DNA from 3 places in the Embleya sp. NPDC050154 genome. Region 2 is predicted to be linked to each of the others. Evidence: riboswitches for the same ligand, from Rfam matches in the RefSeq annotation. Region 2 holds a riboswitch; each other region holds the start of a gene.
The links. Region 2 has a riboswitch for cyclic di-AMP ahead of ACIBSV_RS00450 (transglycosylase family protein). Riboswitches for the same ligand answer to the same signal wherever they lie in the genome.
Positions count from the first base shown of each region.

Region 1 (10,431 bases), on a different contig from region 2:
CCCGGGCGGACGCGTGCTCGGACGGCTCGATCGAACCGTCCTTGGCCTGCAACGGACGCAGGTCGGCGACGGCTTCCTTGAGCACGGGCCACAGCGGGTGGTCTACGGCGGTACGGACGGCTACGCGGGTCATGTTCGACATGGAACCCTCTCAGGAGAAAGCAGGAACCACGGTCAGAAGAACCTATGTCAAAAGAATTTAACGCCGCAAGGGCGTTCCAAACGCAATCTTATCGTCGCTGGTACGTTTTGCCCGAATAAGTTGAGAATGCCATCCAGCCGCCTTCCGAAGATCGACGCCGCGTTCGGAGGAAGCCACAAGATGTGACCGGCCCGAACCGCCGACGCCTGTGCCTATTGACCGCCGATCCGGCCCGTCCCTACAGTCTCCTTCTGATCAACGGAATATTGATTCCGCATAGCGAAATACTCGGCAGGGGAACGCCCCGGATCCGCATCCACTCCCACTGCCCGATCCTGCGATCCAGTACGTCCAATGGGCCGGGCCGTCCTACGACGGCATCCGATGTGGAGGCGCCGATCATGGGCTGGAGAACCACCAGGAAGACCGCGGGCGCGGCACGATCGCCGGGCGATGCCACCGCCGGGGCGTCACCGGGGACCGGGGCGTCGCCCGTGCACCCCGTGGACGAGATGCTGCCGCCGGGGCGCATGCTGGCCGGCGCCCTGCAACACGTGGCCACGATGTACGCCGGGGTCGCCGCGCCACCGCTGATCATCGGCGGGGCGCTGGGCCTGTCCACCGCGGAGCTGACCACGCTGCTGGGGGCGAGCCTGTTGATCGCCGGGCTCGCCACGCTGCTGCAGACGCTCGGCTTCTGGCGGATCGGCTCCCGACTGCCGTTCGTCAACGGCGTCACCTTCGCGGTGGTCTCGCCGATCCTGGCGGTGGCCGCGGCCAAGCAGGACGCGACACTGCCGGTGATCTTCGGCGCGACGATCGTCTCGGGCGTGTTCTGCTTCCTGCTCGCGCCGGTCTTCTGTCGACTGATCCGCTTCTTCCCGCCGGTGGTCAGCGGCACGGTGATCACCTTGATCGGGGTGTCCCTGCTGCCGGTCGCCGGGAACTGGTCGCAGGGCGGCGACAGCAAGGCGGCCGACTACGGCTCGACGACCAACCTCGGGCTCGCCGCGGCGACGCTGGTCGCGATCCTGGTCCTGCACCGGGTGCTGACCGGTTTCCTGCAGCGCATCGCGATCCTGCTCGGCCTGCTCTTCGGCACCCTGCTGGCCATCCCGTTCGACAAGGTGGACGGCGGCGCCCTGGGCGACCTGGCCGTCTTCGAGGTCCCGCAGCCGTTCGCCTTCGGCGCGCCGCAGTTCGACGTGTCGGTGACCGTGTCCATGCTCGTGGTGATGATCGTCTGCATGACCGAGTCGACGGCCGACATCATCGCGCTGGGCGAGGTGGTGGACAAACCCGCCGACGACCGGACGATAGCCGGCGGCCTGCGCGCCGACGGCCTGGCCACCGCGCTCGGCGGGGTGTTCAACGGCTTCGCGTGCACGGCCTTCGCACAGAACATCGGCCTGGTCGCGCTGACCCGCATCCGCAGCCGGTTCGTGGTCGCGGTGTGCGGCGGATTCCTGGTCCTGATGGGCTTGATGCCGATCGTCGGCGGCCTGGTCGCGCTCGTCCCGCAGCCGGTCCTCGGCGGCGCCGGCGTGGTGCTGTTCGGCACCGTCGCGGTGGCCGGCATCCGCACCCTGGGCAAGGCCGACCTCGACACCGGACCCAACGCGCTGATCGTGGCGGTGGCCCTGGCCTTCGGCGTCTTCCCGATCGCGTTCCCGGACTTCTACCACGCGTTCCCGGACAAGGTCGCGATGATCGCCGAGTCCGGCATCTCGGCCGGCTCGATCATCGCGGTCGTACTCAACCTGCTGCTCAACCACACCGGATCCGCGTCCGGCGAAGCGGCCGACGAACCGGCTATCCCCGCCCCCACCCGGTCCACCGAACCCGCCGAACTGCCCAGCCGGGCCTGATCGATCGACGAAGCGAACGGCAACACGGCCAATCGACATCCCGTTTCGATCACCACCGACCGGACATGGGCGTGGGCCCCGCCGAAGTACTCGACGGGGCCCACGTGTTGCCGTTCGTGTGTCAGACGGAGAGCTTGGTGCCCACGCTGATCACGTTCGGGTTGTCACCGATGACACCCGAGTTGGCGCTGTACAGGGCCTGGTAGCCACCCTTGACGCCGAGCTTGGCGGCGACGGAGGAGAGCGTGTCACCGGCCTTGACGGTGTAGCTGCCGGAGCCCGAAGCCTGCTTGCTCGCGGCCGACTTCGACGCGTCCTGCGCAGCGACGTCCTGCTTCGGCTGCACCCGGACCTTCGGCGCATCGGCGCCGGAGTTGCGCGGTGCGGTCTCGGTCGCCGACTCGGCCTTGGCCGCGGCCTTCGGCGCGTCCTGGGCCTTGGTCTTGCCGGTGGTCGAGGACTCGGCCGTGGCGGACGCGTTGCCGCCCTTGGCCAGACCGGCCTTCTGCGAACAGACCGGCCAGGCGCCGGGGCCCTGCGCGGCCAGCACGCGCTCGGCGACCGCGATCTGCTGTGCCTTGCTCGCCTGCGCGGCACTGGCCGCGTACTCGCCGCCGCCGAAGGCGTTCCAGGTGCTCGGGGTGAACTGCAGACCGCCGGAGAAGCCGTTGCCCGTGTTGATGCTCCAATTCCCGGTGCTCTCGCACTGCGCGACCGCGTCCCACGTGGACGAGGACGCCGCGTTCGCGCTGCCCGCCATGCCCACGAGGGGAAGGACGAGACCCGCACCGGCGGCGACGGCGATGCCGGCGCGACGGCCACGAGAGAGCGAGCGAACGGGAGCGGTGATGGCACGGAAGGTCATTGATTACCTCGTCGGGCGCCTACGAAGTTAGCTGTCGGGTTCGGACGATTGGCCCGGCCTCGCCTGAAAACAGGCATGACTTCACCCCACGGCATCGACATTGCCGATGCCGGCACTCACTTGGTTCCCCCGCTCCTGCCGCCAGTCGATATCGACTGCTTCCCTCGGGCGGCGGCAGGATTCGGCGTACCGCCCGGGGAGTCCGCTTGTGCGAACAACCACGAAGCTACGCACCGGGCCGCCGGGTTGGCAAACATTTCGGGCGCTTTGTGAGGTGCCCCATAAGCAGGAATAACACCGATTTGCCCGATATGTCGCCATCCTCGCAGGTCACGGCGCCGGCGTCCACGGTGCGCGGCCGCGTGGTCACCCGTGCTTCACCGTCGGGCTATTCCGTCGCGGGCAGCTCCACAGGTACGACTACCCGCTCCTCGTCCCAAAGGAACGTCGCGCCGCCGGTCGCGAAATTGGCGACATCGGCCACCGTGGCCCGGCCCTCGGGCGAATCCAGGGTCGCCTGGAGACCCGCGCGAGTCGGCGCGTACAACCCGACCACCAGGTAATAGGGCGGCTGCGCGCCGGAGGGGTCCGGATCGCACTTGCCGATGGTCCAGCCGGTCAATCCCGGCATCGTGCGGGCGAGCGGGACGTGCTTCTCCCAGTAATAGGCGTCGAACGCCGCCGGGTCCTCGGGGTGGCCATACAGCACGGTCAGCTTGTACACACGCGACTCCTCGCGGTCGTGGTGGATGTGTCTCCTGCCGGTGGCGCCCTGTGCTTCCCGCCTCCGACGTGGGACGCCCTGTGCGTCCCACCGGTACCGCCCGGCGCCCGGCACGTGCTGCCCGGATTCGTACGGCGCGGCGCCTACCGGGCTCCGATCGCCTTGAACGCCCGCGCCTGCTCGGTGATGGCCGTCTCGGTCGGCAGCCGTTCCATGCTGGAGGCGCCGAAGAAGCCCACCACGCCGGTGGTGTGCGCCAGCACGTACGCGGCATCCTCGGGCTCGGCGATCGGCCCGCCGTGACACAGCACCAGCACGTCCGGGTTCACCTCCGCCGCCGCGTCGCGCATGCGCTGCACCCGCTCCACCGCCTCGTCGAGCGAGACCGCGGTGCTCGCGCCGATGCTGCCCTTGGTGGTCAGCCCCAGGTGCGGGACCAGGACGTCCGCGCCGGCCGCGGCCATCGCGCGGGCCTGCTCCGGGTCGAAGACGTAGGGCGCGGTGAGCAGGCCGCGCTCGGCGGCCAGCCGGATCATCTCCACCTCCAGGTCGTAGCCCATGCCGGTCTCCTCCAGGTTCTGCCGGAAGACACCGTCGAACAGGCCGACCGTGGGGAAGTTCTGCACGCCCGCGAAGCCCATCGCGGCGAGCTGGTCCAGGAAGTGCGGCATGATCCGGAACGGATCCGTGCCGCACACCCCGGCCAGCACCGGAGTACCGTGCACCACCGGCAGCACCTCGCCGGCCATCTCGACCACGATCGCGTTGGCGTCGCCGTACGGCAGCAGCCCGGCCAGCGAGCCGCGGCCGGCCATCCGGTAGCGGCCGGAGTTGTAGATGATGATCAGGTCCACGCCGCCGGCCTCGGCGCACTTGGCCGACAATCCGGTGCCCGCGCCCGCGCCGATCACGACGCCGCCCTGCCCGACCGTCCTGTGCAGTCGGCCCCGCGCCTCGCGTCCGTCCATCTCAGTCCACACGTCCCTTCGTGATCATCTCGTGCAGTCGATCCGCCGCCGCCGTGGCGAACGCCGGATCGTTGATGTCCGTCGCCGCCTCGTGCAACTCGACGGCACTGCCCGCGAGTCCGGACCGCAACTCGTCGAACAGCGCCTTGTCGGCGACGGAATCGTAGAAGGGCGCGCCCTCGACGTCGATCGCCGAGACCCCGCGCAGTGGCAGGTAGAGGGCGGTGGGACCGGTCGCGGCGATCAGTTTCGCGGCGATCCGCCGACCCAGCTCGGCGTTCTCCGCCGGCGTGGTGCGCATCAGCGTCACCGTCGGGTTGTGCACGTACAGCTTCCGCTCCTCGAACCGCTCGGGCACGGTGTCGCGCGGGCCGAAGTTGACCATGTCCAGCGCACCCACGCTGACCACCTGCGGCAGCCCCATCCGCCCGGCCGCGGTCAGCCGTTCGGGGCCCGCGCTCAGCACCCCGCCCACCAGGTCGTCGGCCAGCTCGGTGGTGGTCAGGTCGAGGATCCCGGCCAGGAAGCCCGCCTCGGCCAGGTTCTCCATCGAGGTGCCGCCGGCGCCCGTGGCGTGGAAGACCAGCACCTCGTAGCCCAGCTCGGTGAGCCGCTCGCGCGCGGCGTCCACGGCCGGCGTGGTCACCCCGAACATCGACGCGGCGACCAGCGGACGGCCCTCGCCGCTCACCCCCGCCACCGCCGCGCGATCCTCGGCGTAGCCGCCCGCCATGCCCGCGATCGCGTCCGCCGCGTTGCCCAGGATCCGCTCGGAGAGCCGGTTTATCCCGGCGATGTCCACGACGCTGTACATCATCGTGACGTCCACCGCGCCGACGTAGGGCGACACGTCGCCCGCGGCCATCGTGGAGACCAGCAGCTTGGGTACACCGACCGGCAGCGCGCGCATCGCGTAGGAGGCGATCGCCGACCCGCCCGAGCCGCCCATCGCGAGCACACCGTCCACCCGGCCCTGGTCGAACAACTCACGCAGGATGGACGCGGCGCCCTCGGCCATCGCGGCGGTGGCCGCGCCCCGGTCCGCGCGGGTGCGCAGGTCGGCCAGATCGGTGCCGGCCGCCGCCGCGACGTCCGATGCCTGCACGTCGGCCTGGGCGAGCGACTCGCCCAGCACACCCACGTTCATCAGGACCACCTCGGCTCCCCGAGCCCGCAGCCGGTAGGCCAGCCACGCGTATTCGGATCCCTTGGTGTCGAGCGTTCCGATCAGTACGACGGTGGGCATCGGTGCCTCCGGTGGTGTCGGTACGGCTGGCCGGGTTGACTCTTCGGCGGCAAACGGCCGCGCACAGTAACCCAACCGGATGATCATGGCGATTGAAAGCACCGTGCGGTAGGACGGGTGGCGAGTTACGAAGTTTTGGCACGTCACGGAGGTATCGATGGCGGAGGAACCGGACGCACGGGTCGCAATCGTCGCGGGAGCCGGCGACGGCATCGGGCGCGCCTGCGCGATCGCCCTGGCCCGGGACGGCGCGGATCTGGCGCTGGCCGCGCGCCGACCCGAGCCGCTGCGCCGACTCGCCGAGGAGATCGGCGGGCTGATCGGCCGTCGGGTGCTCGCGATACCCACCGATCTGGCCGACCAGGCCGAGTGCCGGGCGCTGGTGGACACCGCGGCCCGGGAGTTGGGCCGGGTCGACGTGGTGGTCAACGTCGCCACCTACAACCCCTCGGGGCGGCTGGAGGACCTGGATCCGGCGGAGTTCCGGCGGGCGTTCGAGATCAACGTGCTGGGCGTACTGGCCGTCTCGCGCGCCGCGCTGCCGTACATGCGCGCGGTCGGCGGGGGCTCGATCGTGCAGATCAGCTCGGAGGCGCCGCGCGCGAAGCTGGTGAACCTGGGCGCGTACGCGGCGACCAAGGCCGCGATGGAGGTCGCCTCCGGCGTGCTGGCCAAGGAGGTCGGGCCGGACGGCGTGCGGGTGAACGTGGTGGTCGCGGGCTACACCGAGAACGCCAAGCTGGCCGCGTACATCGCCGACATCGCGGCCCGCCGACAGGTACCCGAGGCCGAGGTGCGCGCCGAGATGACCAAGTCGTCGGCGCTGCGCCGGATCACCCTGCCCGAGGACATCGCGGACGCGGTCGCGTTCCTGTCCTCACCCGGGGCCAAGGCGATCACCGGCACGGTCACCCCGGTCACGTCGGGCGTGTCCTTCGGCTGACCCACCACGGCGCACACCGGCCGCGCGGTCGGCCCGGCGCGGGCCGGTCGAGAGCGCGTCGCGGCCTGTCGAGGGCGCGTCGCGGCCTGTCGAGGGCGCGCCGCGGCCTGTCGAGGGCGCGCCGCGGCCTGTCGAGGGCGCGCCGCGGCCTGTCGAGGGCGCGCCGCGCGCTTCTCCGCGGCCCACCGCCGGCACGCGGCGGCGTCCCGGACCCGCTCAGCGCAGCTTGAGCGCCAGGAAAAAGTCCACCTTGTCCTCCAGCCGGGCCAACTGACGCCCGGTCAACTCCTCGATCCGGCCGATCCGATAGCGCAGTGTGTTCACGTGTACGTGCAGCCGCGCCGCGCACCGCGTCCAGGACCCGTCGCAGTCCAGGAACACCTCCAACGTGCCGACCAGATCGGCCTGATGGCTCGCGTCGTACGCGCGCAGCGGCTCCAGCAGGCGCCCGCGGAACGCCCGCCGCACGTCCTCCGGCACCGCGGCCAACAGCGCGACGTGCGACGCGAGTTCGGCATGCCCGACCACCTCGACCCGGCCGGACCTGGTGGCCGCGATCCGGCCCGCGTGCCAGGCCTCCTCCAGCGCGCCGCGCAGCCCGTCGGCGCGGGCCACCCGCGCGCTCACCCCGATGTGCACGCGTACGCCGCTCGCGATGGGCCCCTCCAGCGCGGCCAGCCGCTCGCGCAGCAGCCGCGTGGTGGGGTCGGGTTCGCCGCCCTCCTGGTCCTGCGGAGGCTCGCCGGGGATCAGCGCCACCGCGCCCGGCCCGGTCGCCGACACCAGGGCCGCGCTCGGTTGATCCGCCAACGCCTCCTCCAGCAGCACCCGGGCCAGCCGCTGCGCGTCACGTGAGGGCAGGTCGGGGATGGTGGCGGTGGCGAACTGCCAGCAGGTCTCGCCGGATTCGTCCGGTTCGGCGGCACGCAACCGCGCGGCCACCTCGACCGGATCGGCACCGGCCGCGAGCAGGTTGAGCACGTCCTCGGACAACCGTCGGGTGCGCCGACGCTGATCCTCGACCCGATCCCGACCCACCGACACCAGCCGGACCAACTCGCCCAGCAGCGTCTGGTGGCGGTCCGGCCAGTCGGTGACGTCGTCCTCGACCGCGAGGAACCAGTCGCCCCACGCGTCCAGGTCGGCCGAGCCGCCCGCCTCGGGCACCGGAAGCAGCGAGAACGAGCGCCCGTCCACGCGATAGCGGAACGGCACCCTGGCCTTGCGCTCGCGGGCGGCGAAGTGCGCGCGGGCCATCTTGACCCGCAACCCCGGCGCCAGGTCCGGCCCGCCGGCGGCAGCCTGGCGCCCGGTCAGCGAGAGCACCCAGCAGTGGATGTCGATATCGGCCGCGATCAGCCCGAGCACCCCGTCCAGCCCCGCGCCGCCGGCGGCGGCCTGAACCAGGCGCCGGTGCCGGTCGACCACCGCGGTCAGGTCGCCGGCCCGTTCGGCGGAGATCCGGCGGATCACGAACTCGGTCAGATGCGCGAAGGAGAGCTCCTCCTCGACCGCGAACAACGGCAGGTGGTGCCGCTCGCAGGCCAGCACCAGATCCGCCGGGATGTCGCCGATCTCGGCCTGCCCGGCGGCCAGCGCGGTGGCCCCGCCCCCGGTCAGCACCCGGACGAAGCGCTCCGAGTCCTCCGGACCCGAGCGCCAGCCCATACCGGTCAGCACCAGGGCCCCGGCCGTCAGGTACCGGCTGGGGTCGTGCAGGTCGGTGGTCATCACGGCCCGCACCGCCCGGTCCAGCTCCCCTTGCCCCACCAACAGCCGGATCCCGGGTATGCCGGTACCGGCTGTTCCGTCGCCGAGAAGCGCGCGCAATCGCATCGACGGCCCCCTCTCGATCGAGCCTGCGTGGCCTCGGCACACGCGGCGGATCCGTCATACCGGTTCGACGAGCGGACGAACACTTGGAGAAAAGTACGGGAACAACGCCCGCTTGACACGCCTGGGTCATGTCTTTGGTGGGTACTCACAGTGACCCTCGTCTCGGTGTACTGGTGCGCACCCTCCGATCCACACAACCCGAAGCGAAGCGCCCCCCGCGACGGGTACAAGGACGGTAGGGCCATACGCAAGGCAGAAGGAGACACCCGTCATGGAATTCCTGCGGCCCGCGACGTGGGAGGAGGCGCTCGCCGTCAAGGCGCAGCACCCGTCCGCGGTCCCGATCGCCGGTGGCACCGACGTGATGGTCGAACTGAACTTCGATCGGCATCGTCCGGAAGCCCTGTTGGATCTCAACCGTATCCACGAGCTGCACACCTGGCAGATCGAGAAGGACGACACCGTGCGTCTCGGCGCCTCCGTGCCGTACGCGAAGATCATCGACTCGCTGCACGACCGGCTTCCGGGCCTGTCGCTGGGCGCGCGCACGGTCGGGTCACCACAGATCCGCAACCGGGGCTCGGTAGGCGGCAACCTCGGTGGCGCCTCGCCCGCGGGCGACGCGCACCCGCCGCTGCTCGCGTCCGGGGCGACCGTCGAGGCGGCCTCGGTGCGCGGCACCCGGCTGATCCCGATCGACGACTTCTATCTCGGGGTCAAGCGCAACGCGCTGGAGCCGGACGAACTAATCCGGGCGGTCCACATCCCGTCCGCGACCGGGCCGCAGCAGTTCGCCAAGATCGGCACCCGCAACGCGATGGTGATCGCGGTCTGCTCGTTCGCGGTCGCGCTGCATCCGCGCGCCCGCGACGTGCGCACCGGGATCGGTTCGGCCGCACCCACCCCGCGGCGGGCGACCGAGGCCGAGGCGTTCATCCGCGCCGAGCTCGAGGACACCGGTCTGTGGACCTCCGGCGCCGAGTTGCCCGTGGCCACCGCCAAGCGCTTCGGCGAACTGGTCGCGCAGGCCGCGGCGCCGATCGACGACGTGCGCGGTTCGGCCGCGTACCGGCGACACGCGCTGGCCGTGATGGCCCGGCGCACGCTGATCTGGACCTGGAACGACCACCGCACCACCGGGAGGGCCGCCGCGTGAAGGTCACATTCACCGTGAACGGCCGCCCGACCGAGGCGGAGGACGTATGGGAGGGCGAGAGCCTGCTGTACGTGCTGCGCGAACGGGTCGGCCTGCCCGGCTCGAAGAACGCGTGCGAACAGGGCGAATGCGGCTCCTGCACGGTCTATCTCGACGGCGACCCGGTCTGTTCGTGTCTGGTCGCGGCCGGCCAGGTGCAGGACCGCGAGGTCGGCACCGTCGAGGGCCTGGCCGACGGCGACACCCTGGACCCGGTCCAGCAGGCGTTCGTGGACGCGGGCGCCGTGCAGTGCGGGTTCTGTACGCCGGGGTTGCTGGTCCAGACGCACGACCTGCTGAACCGGGCGCACCACCCCTCCGACGCGGAGATCCGCGAGGCGCTCTCGGGCAACCTGTGCCGCTGTACGGGCTACGAGAAGATCATGGACGCGGTCCGCCTCGCCGCCGCCCGCAAGGCCGACGCCCGCGACGCGGCCTCGACCGTAGCGGAGGGCTGAGCCATGGCCGGTCTGACCAAGCCGAAGAACCTCCAGGACGTGACCGCACACGGCCGGGACGGCATCGGCGCCTCGCCGCTGCGCCCGGACGGCATCCTCAAGGTCAAGGGCGACTTCGCCTACTCCTCGGACCTGTGGCACGAGGACATGTTGTGGGGCACGGCCCTGCGCAGTCCGCACGCCCGG
Region 1 is NZ_JBITJP010000007.1:80,762-91,192, reverse strand. It holds gene ACIBSV_RS16945 (DUF6421 family protein) at 1-142, opposite strand, end outside; gene ACIBSV_RS16940 (nucleobase:cation symporter-2 family protein) at 655-2,010, shown strand; gene ACIBSV_RS16935 (transglycosylase family protein) at 2,132-2,770, opposite strand; cyclic di-AMP (ydaO/yuaA leader) riboswitch at 2,876-3,067, opposite strand; gene ACIBSV_RS16930 (EthD family reductase) at 3,264-3,599, opposite strand; gene ACIBSV_RS16925 (phosphoenolpyruvate hydrolase family protein) at 3,743-4,567, opposite strand; gene ACIBSV_RS16920 (Tm-1-like ATP-binding domain-containing protein) at 4,569-5,813, opposite strand; gene ACIBSV_RS16915 (SDR family NAD(P)-dependent oxidoreductase) at 5,971-6,756, shown strand; gene ACIBSV_RS16910 (helix-turn-helix domain-containing protein) at 6,973-8,592, opposite strand; gene ACIBSV_RS16905 (FAD binding domain-containing protein) at 8,864-9,748, shown strand; gene ACIBSV_RS16900 ((2Fe-2S)-binding protein) at 9,745-10,245, shown strand; gene pucD (xanthine dehydrogenase subunit D) at 10,249-10,431, shown strand, end outside.
Region 1: another riboswitch for cyclic di-AMP. It lies ahead of ACIBSV_RS16935 (transglycosylase family protein); the one in region 2 lies ahead of ACIBSV_RS00450 (transglycosylase family protein).

Region 2 (10,431 bases):
ACAGTCGGGCACTGTAGTCGGCGGTGCCGTCGGGTTGCCGCGCCGCGCCCACCACGATCTCGATCGCGCCGGTGGGGCGTCCGTCCACCTGGTCCCGGATCACCTGTTGGACCTGCCGGGATTCGGCCGACTTCGGCAGTTGGCGATCGTCGCCGGTGCCGAACTGCACGCCCAGGAAAGGCAGTCCGAGCGCGACCAGAACGCCGGTGGTGAGGACGGCGACGATCGGCGCCCGGCGCATGATCGCCTGGGAGATCCGATACCAGCGGCTCTCCGGCTGCGCGTGCGGCGCGGCCGGGCGCACGGGCCGCGCCCGGCCGACGAGTCGGCGCAGCGGCACGCGCAGGTCGCCCCTGTCCACCCGGTCGCCGAGCAGGACCAGCGCGGCGGGCAGGATCACCAGCGCGCCGAACGCGGCGAGCAGTACGACCGGGATTCCGGCGTACGCGAACGAGCGCAGGAAGTACTGCGGGAAGACGAGCATCGCGGCCAGGGAGACGGCGAGGGTGAGTGCGGAGAAGACCACGGTGCGCCCGGCGGTGTTCAGCATCACCGTCACGGCGCGGATCGGCGGGGCGCCGGCGGCGAGTTCCTCGCGGTAGCGGCGGACCACGAACAGGCCGTAGTCGACGGCCAGGCCCAGGCCCAGCACGGTGGTCAGGTTCTGCGCGAACACCGAGACGTCGGTGACCGAGGAGACCATGCGCAGCACCGCGTTGGTGCCGACCATGGCCAGGATGCCGACGCCCAGTGGCAGCAGCGCGGCGACCAGGCTGCCGAAGACCAGGATCAGGATCAGCAGGGTGATCGGCAGCGCGATCAGTTCGGCGCGGACCAGGTCCTCGGAGATGGTCTTCTGCATGTCGTGGCGCACCGCGACGCTGCCGCCGAGTTCGACCTTCAGCGCGCCTCGGGTGCCTCGGTAGTCGGCGGCCAGGCGTTCGAACGTGTCGGAGGCGGCGGTCTCCTCACCCCGGACGTGGGCCAGGACGAGTCCGTGTCGGCCGTCGGCGGTGCGCAGGGTCGGTGCGCCGCCGTTCCAATAGGAGACCACCCCGGCGACATCGGGTTCGGCGCCGAGTCGGTCGGTCAACTCCTTTGCCTGGAGCGCGACTTCGGGTGCGTCAAGGGGGCGGTCGGCGCCGACCAGGAGGACCAGGTTGGGGCGGCTGCCGGGGAAGTCGCGGTCGAGGGCGGTCGCGGCACGGGCCGAGGCCGAGTTCGGGTCGACGGCACCGCCGCCGAGCAGGTGGTCGCCGACGCCGCGGCCGAGCAGTCCGGCGCCGATCAGCAGGAACAGGGCCGTGATCAACAAGAGCCGGGGCCGGGCGGTGGTCAGGCGGGCCAGGGCAGCGAACATCGCCGAACCCTTCCGTAGAGTCGATGGATCGTATGTGGAACATACGATATGCAAAGCCTTTCGTCTAGATGACATATGTTCGCGGACCGCTAACATGTGGACATGACGGACCGACCCAACACCGGGCGGCCGCCGATGGGAGCACGGACCGGGTACCGGCTGGTCAAGCTGGCCGATCTCCTGTTGGCGCTCGCCGATCAGACGCTTTCCTCGCTGGGCGTCAAGACCAAGCACGTGCATGTGCTGGAGACCCTGCTGACCTACGAGTCGTTGTCCCAGCAGGACGTCAGCCGACTGCTCGGGATCGACCCCAACGTCCTGGTCGGCGTACTCGACGATCTGGAGGAGCGCGGCTTCGCCGAGCGTCGGCGCAACCCGCACGACCGACGGCGGCACGTCATCCAGGTCACCGCCTCCGGACGCGAACTGGTCGCGGAGAGCACCCGGTTGCTGAGCGCGGCCGAGGACGCGTTCTTCGCCGCCGTCTCGGCCGAGGACCGGCGGATCGTGCACGACGCGTCCGGCCGGCTGCTGGCCGCGCATCGTCCCGGGTGGTCCGACGACGGATCCGACGCGAGTTGCTGAGCGGCCGCTTCGGTGCGGCGCCTGGATCGAGGCGCCCGCCGGGCGACTGCGGTTCCACTCGGGCCGGGTTCGGATGCGAGCCCGGGCCGGTCCGGATTCCGGCTCGGGCCCGGATTCACGCTTGCGTCCGGGTACTTCGCCACTTCTTCGTCTCTTCTTCGCCCGACCGCCATGATCCGACTCCCCGCGCATCACTTCGCGCGGGCCAGGGTGTGGGCGTCGACGGTCGATCGTCGTCGACCGGAGCGAGAAGGAGACGTCCATGTCCGGATGGAAGACCGTCACGGCCGCGATCCTGGCCGGGGCCGCCGTTGTCGCCGCCCCGGGAACGGCCGCCGCCGCGGATCGTCACGGTGGCCACCACCGCAAGTCCTTCGACCTCCAGGCGCACCGAGGCGGTCTCGGGCTGACCGTGGAGAGCACGCTCGCGTCCTTCGCCAAGGGTCTGGACCTGGGGGTGTCCACGCTCGAACTGGACGTCCAGATCACCGAGGACGGCCGGGCCGTGGTCACCCACGACCGCAAGGTCGACGGACGCAAGTGCGCGGACACCAAGCCGGTACGCGCCGGCGACCCGGAGTTCCCCTACGTCGGCAAGTACGTCAACACGCTCAGCCTGGCGCAGGTCCGCACGCTGGACTGCGGATCGCGGCAGTTCCCCGGCTTCCCCGCGCAGACCACCTCGCCCGGAGCCCGAATGCCGCTGCTCACCGAGGTGTTCGACCTGGTCAACCGCCGGCACGCGCGCGGCGTGAAGCTCAACGTGGAGACCAAGGTCGAGGCCGGCGCGCCGCAGGAGACCGCGCCGCGCGAGCAGTTCGTACAGGTCGTGGCGCGCGAGGTGCGCCGGGCCGGGCTGTTGCGCCAGGTCACCGTGCAGAGCTTCGACTGGGGCGCGCTCAAGCGCATGCGGCAGGTCGAACCGCGCCTGCCCCTGGTCGCGTTGACCAACTACGACTTCCTCCAGGTCGGCAAGCCCGGCGCCTCGCCCTGGCTGGGCGGCCTGGACATCGACGACTTCGACGGCGATCCGCTGCGCGCGATCTCCTCGTTCGGCGCCGGCACGTTCTCGCCCGTGCACGGCTTCCCGCAGGACGGCAAGGTCACCGACCCGAACTACCGTCCCTACGTGACCCGCGACATGGTCGCCCGGGCACACGCGTCGGGCATCAAGGTCGTGCCGTGGACCGTCGACGACCCGGCGACCATGGCCAAGCTGATGGACGACGGCGTGGACGGTCTGATCACCGACTACCCTGACCGGCTGCGGGAGTTGATGGCCGCACGTGGGCTGTCGCTGCCCAAGCGCTACCCGGCGCGCGGCTGATCGGCGCGATCCGCCGGAGACTTCGGCGTCCGCAGGGGTGGGGACGCCGAAAAGGGCCGGGCCCGTCGACACTCGGTCGACGGGCCCGGCCCTGGTACGGCTACCGCGTTGGTGTGGCTATCGCGGTGTGGTTACCGCCTGATGACGCTCGGCTCAGAGGTTGACGCCGTGCGCGCGCAGGTAGGTGACCGGGTTGATGCCGCTGCCGTAGTTCGGCGTGGTGCGGATCTCGAAGTGCAGGTGCGGGCCGGTCACGTTGCCGGTCGCGCCGGAGAGGCCGATCTGCTGACCGGTGCTCACCGTGGCGCCGACACGCACGCCGATGCTGGACAGGTGGGCGTACTGCGAGTACTTGCCGTCCGCGTGCTTGATCACGATCTCGTTGCCGTAGGCGCCGCCGTTGCCGGCCTTGACCACGGTGCCCGAGGTGATCGCCTTCACCGAGGTGCCGGTGGCGGCCACGAAGTCCTGGCCGGTGTGGCTGCCGCTGGACCACAGCTTGCCGCCGGTGCCGAACGCGGTGCCCAGGCCGCCCTTCACGGGAGCGACGTAACCGGACGCGTTGGCCGTGGTGGACTCGGCCTTGGCCGAGGACTCCTTGGCCGCGACCGGGGCCTTCTCCTTGACCTCGACCTTCGGCGCGACCTTCACGGACGCCGTGGTCTTGGTCTCGGTCTTCGGCGCGGCCGGAGCGGTCTCGGTCTTGGTGCTGCCGGACTCGGTCGAGGCCGAGGCCTTACCGGAGAGCGAGAGCTTCTGACCGATCTGGATGACGTTCGGGTTGCCACCGATCACCGAGCGGTTGTCGGCGTACAGCTTGTGCCAGCCGCCCTCGACATCCTTGGCGGCGGCGATCTTGGAGAGCGTGTCGCCCTTGACCACGGAGTACGAGGTGCTGGTCGACGCGGACTTCGCGGCGGCCGCCGGGACGACCTCGATCTTCGGGGCCGGAGCGGACTCGGCCGGCTTCTCGGCGGCCTTCGGGGTGACCTTGACCGTGGACTTGGTGCCGGGCGAGACGGCCGGCGCGGCGCTGCCCTTGGTCAGGCCCGCCGGGCCGGAGGTGTTCGGCCAGGCGCCGGGACCCTGTACGGCGAGAACCTTCTCGGCGATGGCGATCTGCTGGTCCTTGGTGGCCAGGTCGGCACGCGGGGCGTACTGCTGACCGCCGAACTCGTTCCAGGTGCTGATGGTGAACTGCAGACCACCGTAGAAACCGTTGCCGGTGTTGATGTGCCAGTTGCCCGAGCTCTCGAGCATGGCGACCTTGTCCCAGGTGGAGACGGAGGCGGCGTTGGCGGTGGCGAGACCGGTGACCAGCGGGGCGGCGACGATCGCGCCGGCCATGCCGAGGGTCAGCGCGAGACGCGTCTTCTTGGGCATGCGGGCAGGGGTGATGAACGACTGCACGAAGATTTTTCCTTCTCCCACGCCTACGAAGTGAGCTGTCGGATTCGGGCTGGAGAGTCTCGCCCGGCCGTGTTCGGCCCTCCTGAGGAAGGGACGGGCACGGCTTCACCCCAAGCCGTCGTCATGGGCGTCCGTGTCACGGACGCCCGGGACGGCATTCCACTTGGTTCCCCCGCTCCTGCCTTTCGGGTTTCGTACCGTGGCCTCGCTCCGGCGGCAGGATTCGGCGAACCGGGAGACCATTTCGCCGAGCACCGGACCGGTGTGGCGAAGCACCAAACTACGCACACCCTCGACTCGGATCCAAACATCACGTTTCGCCGAAACAGAAGAATCAGGGCGGAAGGGTGGAATATCGGGACCTAAAGTCCCGAGAAGCGTACGCATTGTGCCCGAATCGATGACATATAGTGGGTATTCGATTACTCAGGGCAGGAATCGTGAAAAGACGGTTTACGGTGCGTACGACCTCCTGACCATCGGTACCCGGCATGTGACGTGCGCCATAGAGAGGGTCGATGGCCGCCCGATATGTACCGCTATCGGTCAGCCGAAAACCAGAGATGCCCCGGTGGCGGCGCCCAAGAGCGCACCAGCCACGGCTTGCGCGACGGTGTGGTGACGCAGTGCGACACGCGACCAGCACACGACGCCGACCGCGAGATAACCGGTCGACCACCACGGTCCGCCCGCGACGGCGAGCAACGCGACGATGCCGGACGCGACCGCGCAGTCGACGCTGATCTTCCACGCCGCGTTCACCACCAGCAGCACCACCGTCATGCCCCACAGCGCGAACATCGCGAACACCAGCCGGGACGGCGCGCCGGCGCCGAGCATGACCGCCGCGCCGATGCCGATCGAGGCCAGGATCACCGCGAAGATGCGCGGACGCTGCCGGCGGTCCACCACGTGCCGGTCGCCCCAGGTACCGCGGCGACGCTCCCACTCGATGTACCCGGCCGGAACGATGCCCGCGCACAGTGCCGCGAACAGACCCCATCCGGCGCCGGTCCACGAGTGGGCGACGAGCGCACCGAAACCGGACAGTCCGGCAAGGATGGTGTTGCGCGGCTGGAGGATGTCGGTGACCACCTGGGCGGCGCCCCGGACACGGCCCGGACCGGGAGCGGCGGTGTGCGCCGCGACCTGGGCCGACGGGCTCCGCACGACTGCGTTGTCCATCCGCGTACGGTAGCGATCGGCTCGGAGCCGCCCGCGCGCGGGCCGGTACGGAATCCGGCCCGACACGGTGATCGTCCCGGGCGTGGCCGAGACCGGCGCGACGGTGTCGCCGCCCCGGTGGACGCGCCGGCGCCGGGCGCTCGCCCCCGGCGCCGGGGGCGAGCGCCACCGGGGATCCGGTCGTGGGATCAGCGGTCGGGGGTGGACGGGCGGACGATGGTGGACATGTAGCAGCCGTAGGTGATGTTGCGGCAGTGGATCTCGGTCACCTCGGGGTCGGCGAGGATCTCGGCGAGGGCGGGCTCGGGGTTGTCGGTGTCGTGGAGGCGTGAGGTGGGGTGGATCCGTCCCCGGGCGTCGTAGGCGCGAAAGACCTGGGGCCGGGCCCGCCACTGGGGCGGGTAGGCGTCGGTGCTCGGGCCGGGGCAGGCGTCGGCGTGCGCGAAGACCGGGCCGATCTCGCGGTACGGGCTCGCCGGGAGCGGCGGTTCGTAGCCGAACAACATGAGCCGCTCGCCCGGCTCGGCGTCGCGCAGGCAGCAGCGCAACGGTTCGCCGCCGCCGGCCGTGTGCGATTCGACCGGGTGGCCGGAGACGTCCAGGCCGGTGGCCCGGACCGAGGCGAGGAGCTCGGCGGGGATCGCTCGGACGACGAAGGTGCGGGTATCCGCGGTGGTGGTCATGCCTCCAGCGTGGACGCGGCCGGGACACGGTGCCGGCGGCAATCGGACACCTCGTTCGGCACCCGGCCTCACCCGGCTCGACCGTCGAGACGACACCAATCCCGGCGGTAGGACGCCCAGTCCGTGTCGGTCGCGGCGAAGTCGACGTACAGTGCGACGCCGAAGTTCGGTCGGCGCGGGTCGTGTCTGGTCAGGCCCAGGCGGACACCGCGCACCGCCGCCGCGACCGTCTCGGCCGAGCCGTGATGACCCCAACTGTTCGCGTAGTAGGCGGGCAGGCCCATCAGCAGGTCGACCCCGGCCGGCGTCGCCTCCAGGGCGAGCTCGGTCTGCTGCGCGACGTAGCCGCCGTACAGCGACTCCAGCGGCATCGCGGTGTCATAGGACATCAGCGCGATCTGGTCGACCCGCCGCGCGACCTGGCCGAAGTATCGCTGCGACCACCACTTGGGGTGATCGCGCAGCGCTTGGAAGACGCTGTGCAGGGACGGCAGCGGATCGATCTGCGCGGCGGCGACCGACAGCGGGACGCCGCGCGCACGGGTCAGCGCGTGGGTGGCGGTGAGCACGGTCAGGAAGTCCTCGTTCCCGGACCACACCGGTTCCAGATCGAGGTGCACGCCCTCGAAGCCGGCGTCCAGGATCTGCGCGGCCGACGCGGTGATCGCCGCGCGCACCGGCGGGCGCTCCAGCCGCAGCCCGGGCCCGCCGTGCGAGACGATGTCGCCGAGCCAGGCCTGCACCCGTACGCCGGGCAGTTCGCGGTGGACCGCGTCCACCAGTTGCCGCGCCCCGGGGTGGGCGGAGGGCGGCAGCGTGCCGTCGTGTTCCAGGGGCCCGGCGTGCACGTACAGGTCGTGGATGCCGGTGCCCCGCAACCGCTGTGCCAGTGCGGCCAGTTCGGCCGCCCCCTTGCGTCCGTCCACCCACGCGTGGCCGAGCCAGATCGCGTCCCGGCCGCGGGTGCGGGCCTGGTCCGACGGATCGCCCGCGTACTCCAGCCGCAGCGCCAGCGCGGCCGCGCCCACCGGCAGCAGCGGCAGACTCACCAGGATCAGCAGGATCACGGTGATCCGCCGCCGGCGACTCCACGACCGCCACCGTCGCCGCAGCCGGCCCCCACGCGGTGGCGGGGGGACGTCGGGCTCCGCCGCGGGAGCGTCGCGCTCGGCGGCGTCGCCGACCCCGCCCTCAGCCGCAGCGTGTGCACCGACCTCCGCGGGCTCGTCCGGGCCTGGCGCGGTGCTCTCCTCGGCAATCCGCCCCGGTTCGGCGATGGCGATACGGATCTCCCCCCTGTGTCGTGGCTCTCGGGCCCGGGTCGGGGGCCGGCGAACCGCTCGGTCGTGGCCGGCGGGCCGCACATGACCGCGGACGGGTGTCCGGGCCGGCGACCCGGGTCGCGGCCCGGGAGATCTGCGTCGACTCCCCCTGCTACGGACGCGCTCGGGTACGGAACCGTTCCACTCGGCGGTGATGCCTCCCGGCGATCGGCCCGTCCCGTTCCAATGCGCGGGTTCGACGCGGTCCGGGAATAGGGGTGCGTGGTCATGGGCGGGGTGCCCCGATCGGGTTGGGTACCGGGATCAGGCCGCTGTCCACGAGGTGTCGGCCCAGCGGCGCGGCCAGCCGGATGGCCTCCTCGACCCCGGCCTCGCCCAGTAGCGTGACGGGGTCGGCGGCGAGTCGATCGGTGGCGTGTTCCACGTCGCGGCGCAGCGCCCCGCCGCTCCTGGTCAGTCGCGAGTCGCGGTCCAGCAGGCCCTTGGCGACCAGGCGGCGGCGCGCCTGTTCCCACTGCGCGTCGCTCCAGCCCCGGGTGCTCTGCAGCAGTTCGCGCGGGACGTTGCCGGTGGCGGCGTGGGTCAGGCCCGCCTCGATGCCGGTCAGGCCGGCGTGCGCGACCGCGATCACATGGCCGTCGCCGCGGTGTTCGCGCAGGACCGTACTCGCCAACCACAACCGGCCGGCCACCCCGTCCGGGCGCCGCACACCCGCCCACGCCGCGGCGAGCGCGCGTCCTTCGTACCCGCAGCCCTCGACCGCGCGTTCCAGCAGGTCGACCAGGTCCTCCAGGTGCCGTTCGCCCACCGCCGGCAGGCTTCGGGCCAGCGCCGTCTCGACCGCGCCGATCCGGGTGTCGAGCATCTTCTCCGGCGTCGTGTACGCCCACGCGTCGGGCAGCGCACGGGCCACCCGGCCGGGTGCGAACGCGAAGCACAGCGCGCTCGCCTCGGGGGCGCGGACCGCGCCGAGCGGGGCGAGCCGACCCGCGAAGTAGCCCATCCACCACCCGATCAGCCCGAGCGCGCGGGCCGCCTCGGCCGGTTCCGGCGCGAAGTACACGACGGCGTGGACGGGTTCGATCGCCTCCCAGAAGCGTCTGGCGAGGGTGGGGGCGGGAGCGGCCGACACGATGGGCACCTTTCACCGGGCGACGGGGAGCGGGGGCGGCGGTCGACGATCGGGCGTGGCAGGCCACGAACCACGAGCCACGAGCCGGCCCCGTCGACGAGCCTGCCCGTTGTCCCACTCCCGGGACAGTGCCAATCTGGGTGAATGGACCAGGATCCGAGCTGGTGGGTACGCGTCGCGCTGGAGGACTGGCACACCCGCGCGGGACCGCGCCATCGACGGATCGCCGAGTCGCTGGCCGAGGCGATCGAGCGCGGCCTCGCCGGCCCGGGCGCGCGGCTGCCCGCCGAGCGCCCGTTGGCGCACGCCCTGGGGGTCGGCCGCGGCACCGTCGTGCGCGGCTACGAGACGCTCGCCGAGGCCGGCCTGGTGGAGCGGCGCCAGGGCGCGGGCACGTTCGTGTGTCCCCGGCCCGGGTGGACGCATCCGCCCACCCCGGTCGCGGCCCCGGTCCGGCGGCGCCTGGTCGCCGACGCCGACGTGCTCGACCTGTCCCTGTCGGTACCCGCCGGGACCGGGCATCTGCCGCCCGCGGACGGCGCGTTCGTGTTGTCCCAGGACGACGGGCACGGCCTGCCCCCGGGCGGCCTGCCCGAACTGCGCGCGGCCTTGGCCGACCACCTCACCACGCACCTGGGCCTGCCGACCACACCCGACCGGTTGATCGTCACCGCCGGTGCCCGGCACGCGCTGTCCCTGGTGCTCGCGGCGCTGGTGTCACCGGGACGGGCGGTCCTGACCGGCTGCCCGGGCACGCCCGGCCTGGCCGCGGCGGTGACGGCGGCCGGGGGTCGGCCGATCGGTGTCGGTGTGGACGCCCTGGGTCTGGACGTGGCCGCCGTGGACCGGGCCGCCGCCCGGCTGCACGCACCGGTGATCCTGGCCGCCTCGGCCGCGCACGACCCGACCGGCGCTCCGCTGGCCGAGCTCCGCCGCCGCGCCCTGCTCACGGTGCGGCGCGCCCGGGACGCGGTGCTGGTGGAGGACCTGACCCAGGCCGGACTGGGCCTGGGACCGGACCGTGCCCCTCCCGTACCGCCGGCCGCGGCCGACGACGACACGGTGATCGCGTTCGGCTCGCTGTCCAAGATGTTCTGGGCCGGCCTGCGGGTGGGCTGGCTGCGCGCGCCGGACACGCTGCGCGGCCGGCTGACCCGGACCCGCGCGACCGGCGCGGCGGCGAGCGTACCCGCGCAGGTGCTCGCCGCCCGCCTGCTGCGAGCCGCCGACGCGCACTGGCAGGAGGAACTGCGTCGAGCACTGACCGAGCGCCGCGATCTGCTGCTGGACCTGCTGGCCGGTCAGTTGCCGGCCTGGCGGGTGCAGGCGCCGCAGGCCGGGCTGTCGGTGTGGGCGGACCTGCCGGTCGCGGACAGTACGACGTTCGCGCACCTGGCCGCGCGGTACGGCGTGCTGGTCCTGCCCGGCGCCGACGCGTGCGTGGACGGCCGACACCATCGCGGCGT
Region 2 is NZ_JBITJP010000001.1:102,429-112,859, forward strand. It holds gene ACIBSV_RS00435 (MMPL family transporter) at 1-1,360, opposite strand, end outside; gene ACIBSV_RS00440 (MarR family winged helix-turn-helix transcriptional regulator) at 1,463-1,945, shown strand; gene ACIBSV_RS00445 (glycerophosphodiester phosphodiesterase family protein) at 2,208-3,272, shown strand; gene ACIBSV_RS00450 (transglycosylase family protein) at 3,426-4,655, opposite strand; cyclic di-AMP (ydaO/yuaA leader) riboswitch at 4,688-4,921, opposite strand; gene ACIBSV_RS00455 (hypothetical protein) at 5,229-5,867, opposite strand; gene ACIBSV_RS00460 (DUF1203 domain-containing protein) at 6,056-6,550, opposite strand; gene ACIBSV_RS00465 (hypothetical protein) at 6,619-7,839, opposite strand; gene ACIBSV_RS00470 (hypothetical protein) at 8,099-8,965, opposite strand; gene ACIBSV_RS00475 (PLP-dependent aminotransferase family protein) at 9,110-10,431, shown strand, end outside.

Region 3 (10,431 bases), on a different contig from region 2:
ACGAACCACGATCCCGCGGGCTACGCCACGCCCGGCCACGACACCTCGGCCTACGGCTCCTCGGGCTACGACGCGTCCGGGTACCAACCCGCCTACGACGCCTCGGGATACGCCTCGGCGGCGCCGGGCTACGACGCGTACGGCCGGGCGATCCCGGGCGGGTCGTCGGACGGGTACGACAGCGGCGCGCACGCCGCCGTCTCGGGCGGCTACGACGCCGTGACCGGTTACGACGCCTCGGGCACGTACGGCTACGCGGCGGTCCCGGACAGCGGCGGGTACGCCGCCTACGACGCGCAGACCCGGGCCTGGGCGGTCACCGACACCGCGGTCCAGGACACGCCGGCCGCGCCGTACGTCGACCCGTCCTGGGACAACGGCTCGAACACCGGTATGTGGTACGCCGCTTCGGACACCGCCGCGTGGGAGTCCGACACCTGGTTCTCCCCCGTCCCGGTGCGCGACGACGCCGACATGTGGTCCGGTGGCAACCGCTCGACGACGGACCTGTTCGACGACGGCACGACGCCCGCGCCGATCGAGCCCGCCTTCGATCTCGGTGACCACGGCGACAGCGTGCCGGCCCGCACCGACAACGAGGTCGAGCCGGACGACGACGCGGCCGACGAGCCGGACGAGCGGAGTCGGCGACAGGACCGGCCGGCCGCGGACACGCGACCGAAGGAGAGCCCGGCCAAGGCCAAGGTCAAGCGCAAACGCGCGCTCCCGCTCACCGCCGGCGCGCCGCTCGCGGTGATGGGCGCGGCGGCGATGGCCGTCGCCGCGATCGGCGGCCTGCACACCGCGGGTGCCGAGACCAAGGACGCGGACCCGGTGGCGGGCGGCGAGGACCTGCCGTTGATGTCGCCGATGGACAAGCAGTTGGTGGATCTCCAGGTCGGCGCAGAGGACTTCGCCGAGCGTGCCAGCCGCGCGCAGACCCGGATCTCCCTCCAGGAGCGTCAGGACGAGACCCGGCGGGCCCAGGAAGAGGCTCAGCGGGCCCAGGAAGCCGAGCGCCAGCGCAAGGAGTCCCTCAGGCCCAAGTACTTCCTCCCGGTCACTCAGCGCGGCCTCAGCGCCTATTTCGGCTCCTCCGGCTCGCGCTGGGCGCACACCCACACCGGCATCGACTTCCCGGTGGACCTGGGCACCTCGGTGTTCGCGGTGATGGACGGCGTGGTGCGCACCGAGGTGAACTCGGCCTACGGCAACATGGTGATCCTGACCGCCAAGGACGGCACCGAGTTCTGGTACTGCCACCTGACCCGGGCCAAGATCCGCTCCGGCCCGGTCAAGGCGGGTGACGTGATCGCCTACAGCGGCGACACCGGCAACAGCACCGGTCCGCACCTGCACTTCGAGGTGCGCCCGGGCGGCGGCGCCCCGATCAACCCGCTCCCCTGGCTCCGCGCGAACGGCCTCGACCCGACCTGACGGCGGGCCCGTCGGGCCGGCGTCGGCTCGCCGCCCGCCGGTCCGGGCCCCGGCGATCTACCGTGGACGCATGACCACTTCCGAGCCGCAGTTCGCGGCCGAGACGGGAAAGCGCGGGGAGTTCGTCCGGCAGGCCAATCGGTTCACCGGACGTCCCGACCCGGAGGCCGGCCGATACCAGCTGGTCGTGTCGTTGGCGTGTCCCTGGGCGCACCGGGCAGTGATCGTGCGGCGCCTGCTCGGGCTGGAGGACGCGCTCGGGCTGTCCGTCGTGGACCCGATCCGGGACGAGACCGGCTGGCGGTTCACCAATCACCCCGACGGGCGCGATCCGGCCACCGGACTGGCCTTCCTCGCCGACGCCTACCGGGCCAGTGACCCGACCTACGCCGGCCGGGTGACCGTGCCCGCGATCATCGACCTGCGGGCCGGGCACGTGGTCACCAACGACTATCCGCAGATCACCCTGGACCTCGCCACCCGCTGGACCGCGCTGCACCGCGCCGGCGCGCCGGACCTGTACCCGCGGCCGCTGCGCGCCGAGATCGACGCGATCAACGCGGACGTCTTCCGGGACGTCAACAACGGCGTGTACCGCTGCGGGTTCGCGACCACGCAGGAGGCCTACGAGGCCGCGTTCGACGCGCTGTTCGCCCGCCTGGACGCGCTGGAGGAGCGGCTGGCCGGGCGGCGCTACCTGGTCGGCGACACGATCACCGAGGCGGACATCCGGCTGTTCACCACGCTGGTCCGCTTCGACGCGGTCTACCACGGCCACTTCAAGACCAACCTGCGCAAGCTGACCGAGTATCCGGTCCTGTGGGCCTACGCCCGCGACCTGTTCCAGACCGAAGGCTTCGGCGACACGGTCGACTTCGACCACATCAAGCGGCACTACTACGTCACCCACGACATGATCAACCCGACCGGCGTCGTACCCAAGGGGCCGGACGCGGCGCTGTGGCTCACGCCGCACGGACGCGGCTGAACGCGGACACGACGAGCGCGCGGGGGGCCGTCGGCCCCCCGCGCGCTCGTACCCGCCGGCGCCTACTTGCCCAGGTCCACCGTCGGCGGCTCCGGGTCGGGGCGGTCGTCCCCGATGTCGGCCTCGCCCGGCGCGTCCCCCGCCGCCTGGGCCCCGGGTGCGTTCTCGGCCGTGTCGTCGGCGTGCGGCTCGGCGAGGTCCTCGCTCACATCGTGGACCGCGAGCGAAGCGGTCGACCCGAGCGAAACCGGCGGCTCGAGCGACGCGCTCGATGCGAACGACGCGGTCGGCTCCGACGAGGCTCCCGGCTCGAACGACGCGACCGACTCCGGCGAAGTCGTCGTGGGAGCCATCGGCGGCATCGACGCCGCCACCGGCTCCGGCCCGCCCTTGGGCAGCAGCGCCCACAGCGCCCCCGCCAGCCCGGCCAGCCCCACCCCGATCGCCGCGGTGGCCAGGACCCACTGCGCGCTCACCGACACGGCACCGGTCGCCCGCAGCAGGTAGGCGACCGCGATGCCGGTGAAGACCGCGCCCGCGATCAGGGCCATGGGGTCGAAGCGGTACCTGTTCAGCCTCATCGGAAATCGCCCTCCATCCGGGTCGCGGTGCACTGTCGGGTTCTGCGGATGCCGATCGGGTCGGCCGTCGGCGCGCTCATCGGGGCTCCCGGCCGTCGTCGCCGTTCAGCAGTTCGACCTCGCCCGCGCCGACCTTCAGGTCGAGCGTGATCGTCCCGCGCCCCGGCCCCGCCTCCGGAGCCGTGGTCTCCACGCGCCGCGGTCGGTAGCCGTCGTCCCGGCCCGCCGGAGTGCGCACCTGGCCGACGTCGGCGCCGCCCCGGAAGACCACCGTGACGTCCTTGGGCACCCAGACCTGGATCCGCCCCGCGCCGATCCGGGCCTTGACCGTCGCGCTGCCGCCGGCCCCGAGGTCGAGCCGACGCAGGTCGATGTCCATCGTGCCCACGCCCAGCTCGTACGAGGTCGGCAGCGCCGAGACCGAGGTGGGCGTATAGGTGCGCTCACCCGACGGGCCGGTCAGCGGCACGGTGATCGCGGTGACCGCGGCAAGCAGCGCGGTGAGCACGACGGCGGGCACGATCAGCAGCCGGGCCCGGCCGAACCAGGAGCCCGCGAGCAGCCCCAGGCCGACGATGCCGAGCAGGATCGCGAGCGCGACGGTGAGCGTCACGTCCGCGGCCCCCGTGTGGTCCAGGATCCACAGCAGACCGCCGGCGGCGGTGGCCGCGGACAGCGTGGCCAACCGCAGCCACGAGCGCGGGCGCTTGGGCCGCACCGGCTCCGGCGCCGAGGCGGGCCGGTTCTCCTCCGCGGACCCCGAGCCCGGCACCTGCCACCACATCGGCGGCCCGGGCACCGTCGCGCCCTCCGGCCGGGCGTCCACCTGGGTGGGAGCCGGCGTCATCGCCACGACCCCGGCCGTGCGGACCGCGGCCTCGTGCTTCTTCTTCGTGTCGGACCACACCATGAACAACACCACGGCGGTGATCATCAGCAGCGGGATGGACGGACCGAAGCCCGAGTCCAGGTAGGTGAAGAACAAGGCGACCCCCATGACGGCGACCGCGGCGGCGGCCAATGCCCCGTGGTCGAACTTCCTGGAGAGGATCCGCCGCAGCAGCGGCTGTTCCTCGCCCCGGGCCGGGATGAACAGCCAGCCCAGGCTGTACACCAGTACGCCCACCCCGCCGAAGAGCGACAGCACCGCGAACACGATGCGGAAGATCACGGGGTCGAGGCCGAAGTGCTCGCCGAGGCCGCCGCACACACCCGAGACCATCCGGTCCTCGGTGCTGCGCAGGAGCTGCGGGCGAAGCGTCGTCGTGGGCGCCGCGGACGACCCCGGAGGGCCGCCCGGGACGTCGCCGGCCCGGTCGCCGGCCGAGATACCGGGTTTCATGTCGTCGTTCATGGGTCCATCGTGGCGCTCCCGCCGCCCCGTTCCCATCGGGCTCCGCCCTGGCCCGCCCCTGGTTCGACCCTGAGGGCGAATCAGGGTCGAGCCCTGATGCGTCGGGGCTTGCCGGCGTGTGACGATCGGTCGTGTGACCGCCGTCCACCCCCCGCCCGCCGCGCCCGTCCGGCCCGTGCCGCCGACCCCGCGGCTCCGGCGCGCCGCCTCCCACCGGTTCGCCGGCGGCGTCGCGCGTGGTCTGTCCGAGCACCTCGGTGTCGAGGTGCTGCTGCTGCGGGTCGCCTTCGTCGCGCTCGCGTTCTTCGCGGGTCTGGGGATCGCGCTCTACGCGGCCTTTTGGATCTTCGTACCGCAGGGCGCGGGGGCCACGACCCCGCCACCGCGCGAACGTGGTCGGGAGCGGCATCAGGCACTCGCCCTGATCATCGTGCTGATCGCCGCGACCATGCTCACCGGCGTGGGCGCGACCACGAGCGGAAGCAAGGTCGGGGACTGGATCTGGCCGCTGCTGGTGGCCGGCCCCGGGGTGATCCTGCTGTGGCGCCAGGCGGACGAGTCGCAGCGCAACCGGTGGTTCTCGCTGGACGGGCGCAGCCGGGTGGCCGGCGCGCTGCGCACCTTCGTCGGCGCCACGCTGGTGCTGGCCGGTCTGGTGTTCTTCTCGTTCGGCCGGGGCGGCCTCGGCGACGCGCTGGCCGCGATGCGCGGGGCCGGGCTGCTCCTGGTCGGGCTGCTGGTCATCTTCGGCCCGTATCTGCTGCGACAGACCCGCGAGCTGGGCGCCGAGCGTCGGGCCCGGATCCGGGCCCAAGAGCGGGCCGAGGTGGCCGCGCACGTGCACGACTCGGTGCTGCACACGCTGACGCTGATCCAGCGTCAGGTCGACGACCCGCGCGAGGTGGCCCGGCTGGCCCGCGCGCAGGAGCGCGAGCTGCGCGCGTGGTTGTACCGCCCCGACGGCGAGGAACCGGATCGCACCTTCGCCGCCGCGCTGCGCTCGACCGCCGCCGAGGTCGAGGACGCGCACGGCGTGTCGATCGAGGTGGTGTCCGTGGGCGACTGCCCGGTGGACGACAAGCTGGCCGCTCTGCTGGCCGCCGCGCGCGAGGCGATGGTCAACGCGGCGAAGTACGCGGGCGGCGCGGCGATCTCGGTGTTCGGCGAGGCCGACGAGGACACGGTCACCGTCTTCGTGCGGGACCGCGGACCCGGCTTCGACCCGGACGCGGTGCCCGCCGACCGACTCGGTGTGCGAGAGTCCGTGCTGGGGCGCATGCGCCGCAACGGGGGCGCCGCGAACATCCGCAGCGAACCCGGCGAGGGCACCGAGGTCGAGCTGGAGATGCGCCGAGCCGAGGCCGGCCGGGCCGCTGTGGGAAGGACGAACACGTGAACGCCACCGAGACGAGCACCGAGCACCCCGAGGACGCGCCGCGTACCCGGGTGGTCCTGGTCGACGACCACCGGATGTTCCGGACCGGCGTGCGCGCCGAGATCGGTGAGGCGGTCGAGGTGGTCGGCGAGGCCGACGACGTCGCGAGCGCGGTGGCCGTGGTCACCGAGACCCGTCCCGAGGTGGTCCTGCTCGATGTGCACCTGCCCGGCGGCGGCGGGGTCGAGGTGCTGCGCCAGTGCGCGTCGTTGATCCCGGCCGTGCGCTTTTTGGCGCTGTCCGTCTCGGACGCGGCCGAGGACGTGATCGGGGTGATCCGCGGCGGCGCCCGGGGCTATGTGACCAAGTCGATCACCGGCGACGAGCTGATCCGCGCGATCGGCCGGGTCGGCGAGGGCGACGCGGTGTTCTCGCCGCGTCTGGCGGGCTTCGTGCTGGACGCGTTCGCGGCCACCGACGTGCCGCCGATCGACGAGGACCTGGACCGACTCACCCAGCGCGAGCGCGAGGTGCTGCGGCTGATCGCGCGCGGCTACGCGTACAAGGAGATCGCCCGGCGGCTGGTCATCTCGGTCAAGACGGTGGAGACCCATGTGTCCGCCGTACTGCGCAAGTTGCAGCTCTCCAACCGGCACGAGCTGACCCGCTGGGCGACCGACCGCCGGCTGGTCTGACCGGACCGGCGGTATACCCCGGCACACACGACGGCGCCCGTCCTCGGAACGAATCCGAGGACGGGCGCCGTCGACGTGTCGCCGGTGTCCCGTGGGCCTAGCCGGGTCGAATGGCCGCGAGGAACGGCATCGAGTCCAGCGGCGCCTTGGTCACGGTCTTGCCCGGACGCGGGGCGTGCACGATCTGGCCGTTGCCGATGTACATGCCCACGTGCCGGTTGTCCGAGTAGTAGAACACCAGGTCGCCCGGCTGGAGGGCGCTCTTGGCGATCTTGGGACCGTCGTTGATCTGGGTCCAGGTGGTGCGGCTGAGCGAGACGTTCGCCGCCTTCCAGGACGCCTGGGTCAGGCCGGAGCAGTCGAACGAGCCGGGGCCCTCGGCGCCGGAGACGTACGGCTTGCCGATCTGCGCCAACGCGTAGCTGATCGCGGCCTGGGCCCGGCCGGAGGCCGGGATGTTGGTCGCCGGCGCGGTGTCCTTCTCCTTGTCCCGCGAGCTGCGGTCGGGCGTACGCGAGGTGTCGCCCGCGTGCTCGTCCGAGTCGAGGACTTCCTTCTTCTGCTGCTCGGTGAGCGTGTTCAGCAGCCGCTGGGCCTCGGAGAGCTTGGCCTGGATGTCGGCCTTGTTCTTGTTCAGCTCGGTCCGCAGCTTCTCCAGTTCCGCGAGCTGCGAGGAGGCCTCGGTGCGGTCCTGCTGGAGAACTCGGGCCTGCGCCGCGATCTGCTTCAGCTTGGCGGCCTGCTGGCCGTCGAGCTGGGACATCATCTGCGACTTCTGCAGGTAACCCTCGGGGTCGCCGCTGAGCGCGAGCGAGAGCGACGGCGGCAGGCCGCCGCTGCGGTACTGGTTGGCCGCCAGGACACCGATCTGGTCGCGCAGGGCGTTCAGCGCGGCCTGTTCCTCGGCGATCCGGGCCTGCGTCTGGTTCGCGGTGCCCTGCTGCTTGGTGATCTGCTCCTCGACGCCGTTGGCGGCGTCGGTGGCCTTGATCACGTCGCTGTGCAGTTGGTTGACGCGTTCCTTGGTCTGCTGGAACGACTGCGCGGGATCCGCGCTCGCGGTGCCGGCGAAGGTCATCACGCCGGTCATCGTCGCCGCGGCCGTGACGACGGTCGCTGCGGTACGGACGGCGGTGCGCGGCTTGGGCTTGCGGTGCTGCCCGGGTCGACGTTGGGACGCCACTGGTGGCGGGTCTCCTTCCTCGGCCGCCTACCGGGTTAGCTGACGGGTTCGGGCGGAAGAAGGCGCCCTACGGTGCCGGAGCACCGATTCACCCCAGGGACTGCGAGGGTCCCCGGTTCCGGCTTCTCGTCGCGACGACGGTGGTCACCCACCGTCACCGAAACGCGTCCCCGAATTCGGCGGAGGCGATCGTGTCGACCGGGTGGCCGACGTCGAGCCGATCGCCTGTCGCAGAACACTAGTCACAGGCGTGTCACGACCATCACCATTGGCCTCTGCATTGCCAAAACTTTACCAAGGTCACCGTTTCCTTCTCCCCGTATCACGGGAAAAGCGCCCGGATTCCCGAAAGTCGATCTTGAGCCGTTTGGCGCATATTGCCGGCGTATGACCAACCGGAAGGTCCCTTATCGGCCGCCGGCTAAGCTGCGACCCGCAACGACGACGGCGTCCCGGGCGCCGCGCGAGGAGCCGACGAGGAGTTGTACGACGTGGACGTTCTGCGGCAGATCCTGCTGGTCCTGCACATCGTGGGCATTGCGTCCCTGCTCGGCGGCTTCCTCACCCAGATGTCCGGGCTGCGCACCGGCGACGTGCGGATCGTGCCCGCGATGACGCACGGTGCGCTGACCATGCTCGTCACCGGTCTGGCGCTGGTCGGGGTGGTCCAGGCGGGCCTGGACCAGGACGTGGACAACGCCAAGATCGGCACCAAGCTGGTGATCCTGCTGGCGATCCTGCTGCTGGTCTGGGGCAATCGCGCCGCGGACCGGGTCTCCCCGAAGGTCCTCGGCGCGATCGGCCTGCTGACCGTGGCGAACATCGCCATCGCCGTCATGTGGACCTGAGCCGGCGCCGGGCCCGCCGGCTCACCGCCCAGGCGCGTCCTCGATCTCTCGCCGAATGCGCTAGGCGGTGTCCACCACCCGGAACACCTCGGCCATCCGCCCCGCGCCCAGACCGAACCGCAGGGCATTGCGGCCGAGCATCCCGGTGACCTCCTCGCGCAGCCCGGACAGATGACTCGTCTGACTCGCGTGCGACAACAGCGCCGCCATCTTGCGCTCGAACACCGCGCTCACCTCGACCGCGTGGTCCGGATCCCCCGTCGGCGACAACCACGTCTCCGGCACGGTCCACTCCCGCAGTCCCTCCGCGTCCAACAGCTCGGGGTGCGCGAAGGGGTTCCGGGCGTCCGGGTAGATCGCCCGCATCGCCGCCTCGCCCGCCTCCAGATGATCCGGATGGCTGGGCGCGAGCCGCGTCCAGTCCCGCTCGGGGCTGGGGATCACCATGCGCTGCGGCCGCACCTGCCGAATCACCCGGGTGATGTCGCGCCGCAGTTCGAGGGTCGCGGCCAACCGCCCGTCCGGGTAGCCGAGCCAGTGGAGCCGCTTCACCCCCACGTGCGCCGCCGCCGCGGTCTGCTCGGCCCGCCGGATCCCGCCGATCTCGGATCGCGGCACCGCCGGGTCGAAGCCGCCCGCGTCCCCGTCGGTGACCAGGCAATAGCTCACCTCGATGCCGGCCTCGGTCCAGGTCGCCACCGTCCCCGCCGCCCCGTAGTCGATGTCGTCCGGGTGCGCGGCCAACACCAGCACCCGTTCCACGTCACGATCGTCCAGCACGATGTACTCCCTTGATCGGATCGATCCCCGACCGGTGATCCACCGATCCCGATCGACGTGATGCCGGCGGCGAAAACCCGTCGTCGGCGCAATGATCTCCGCTCTGTACAAAGGGCCGAGCACGACTCGCTTGTTACCCACCTAGACTCGGGGAACGATGAGCAGCCTCTTCGACGACATCCCCCTGCCCGGTTTCGAGACCGCGGCCAAGAAGTCCCCCACGAGCCCCGCGGACGACATCCCGCTGCCGCCCGAGCCGGACGAGAACCACGTGTACGGCCTTCCGGAGGACTATCCGGACGACCTGTACGAAGGGCAGTACGCACCGCCGCCCGAACCGCGCGACGCCTACTACCGCAACGGCGCGCCGCGCCCGGTCGTGGATCCGGCGCGGCTGCTGGACGGAATGAACCCGCAGCAGCGCGCCGCGGTCGTGCACGAGGGGTCCCCGCTGCTCATCGTGGCCGGCGCGGGCTCCGGCAAGACGCGCGTGCTGACCCACCGGATCGCGTATCTGCTCGCGGCCCGGGACGTGCACCCCGGCGAGATCCTGGCGATCACCTTCACCAACAAGGCCGCCGCCGAGATGCGCGAACGGGTCGAGGCGCTGGTCGGGCCGCGCACCCGGGCCATGTGGGTGTCCACGTTCCACTCGGCGTGCGTACGCATCCTGCGGCAGCAGTACAAGAAGCTCGGCATGAGCTCGTCGTTCTCCATCTACGACTCCGCCGACCAGCAGCGGCTGATGGCGATGGTCTGCCGCGACCTGGACCTGGACCCGAAGAAGTTCCCGCCGCGCAAGTTCAACGCCCAGGTCTCCAACCTCAAGAACGAGCTGGTCGACCACGAGGACTTCGCGGCGAAGGCGATCAACGAGACCGAGCGCATACTCGCTCAGGCGTACACGATGTACCAGGAGCGGCTGCGCCAGGCCAACGCGCTGGACTTCGACGACCTGATCATGACCACGGTGCATCTGCTCCAGGCGTTCCCGGACGTCGCGGAGCACTACCGGCGGCGTTTTCGACACGTGCTGGTCGACGAGTACCAGGACACCAACCACGCGCAGTACACGCTGGTGCGCGAACTGGTCGGCGGCGCGGCGGGCAGCGGCCCCCGGCGCACGGTCGACGGCGACCTGGTGAACCCTGCCGAGGCGGGCCTGGCCGAGATCGAACCGGCCGAGCTGT
Region 3 is NZ_JBITJP010000019.1:210,777-221,207, forward strand. It holds gene ACIBSV_RS34075 (peptidoglycan DD-metalloendopeptidase family protein) at 1-1,437, shown strand, start outside; gene ACIBSV_RS34080 (glutathione S-transferase family protein) at 1,508-2,425, shown strand; gene ACIBSV_RS34085 (hypothetical protein) at 2,488-3,006, opposite strand; gene ACIBSV_RS34090 (PspC domain-containing protein) at 3,083-4,360, opposite strand; gene ACIBSV_RS34095 (PspC domain-containing protein) at 4,494-5,756, shown strand; gene ACIBSV_RS34100 (LuxR C-terminal-related transcriptional regulator) at 5,753-6,430, shown strand; gene ACIBSV_RS34105 (NlpC/P60 family protein) at 6,528-7,613, opposite strand; cyclic di-AMP (ydaO/yuaA leader) riboswitch at 7,623-7,760, opposite strand; gene ACIBSV_RS34110 (hypothetical protein) at 8,105-8,461, shown strand; gene ACIBSV_RS34115 (PIG-L deacetylase family protein) at 8,522-9,241, opposite strand; gene pcrA (DNA helicase PcrA) at 9,399-10,431, shown strand, end outside.
Region 3: another riboswitch for cyclic di-AMP. It lies ahead of ACIBSV_RS34105 (NlpC/P60 family protein); the one in region 2 lies ahead of ACIBSV_RS00450 (transglycosylase family protein).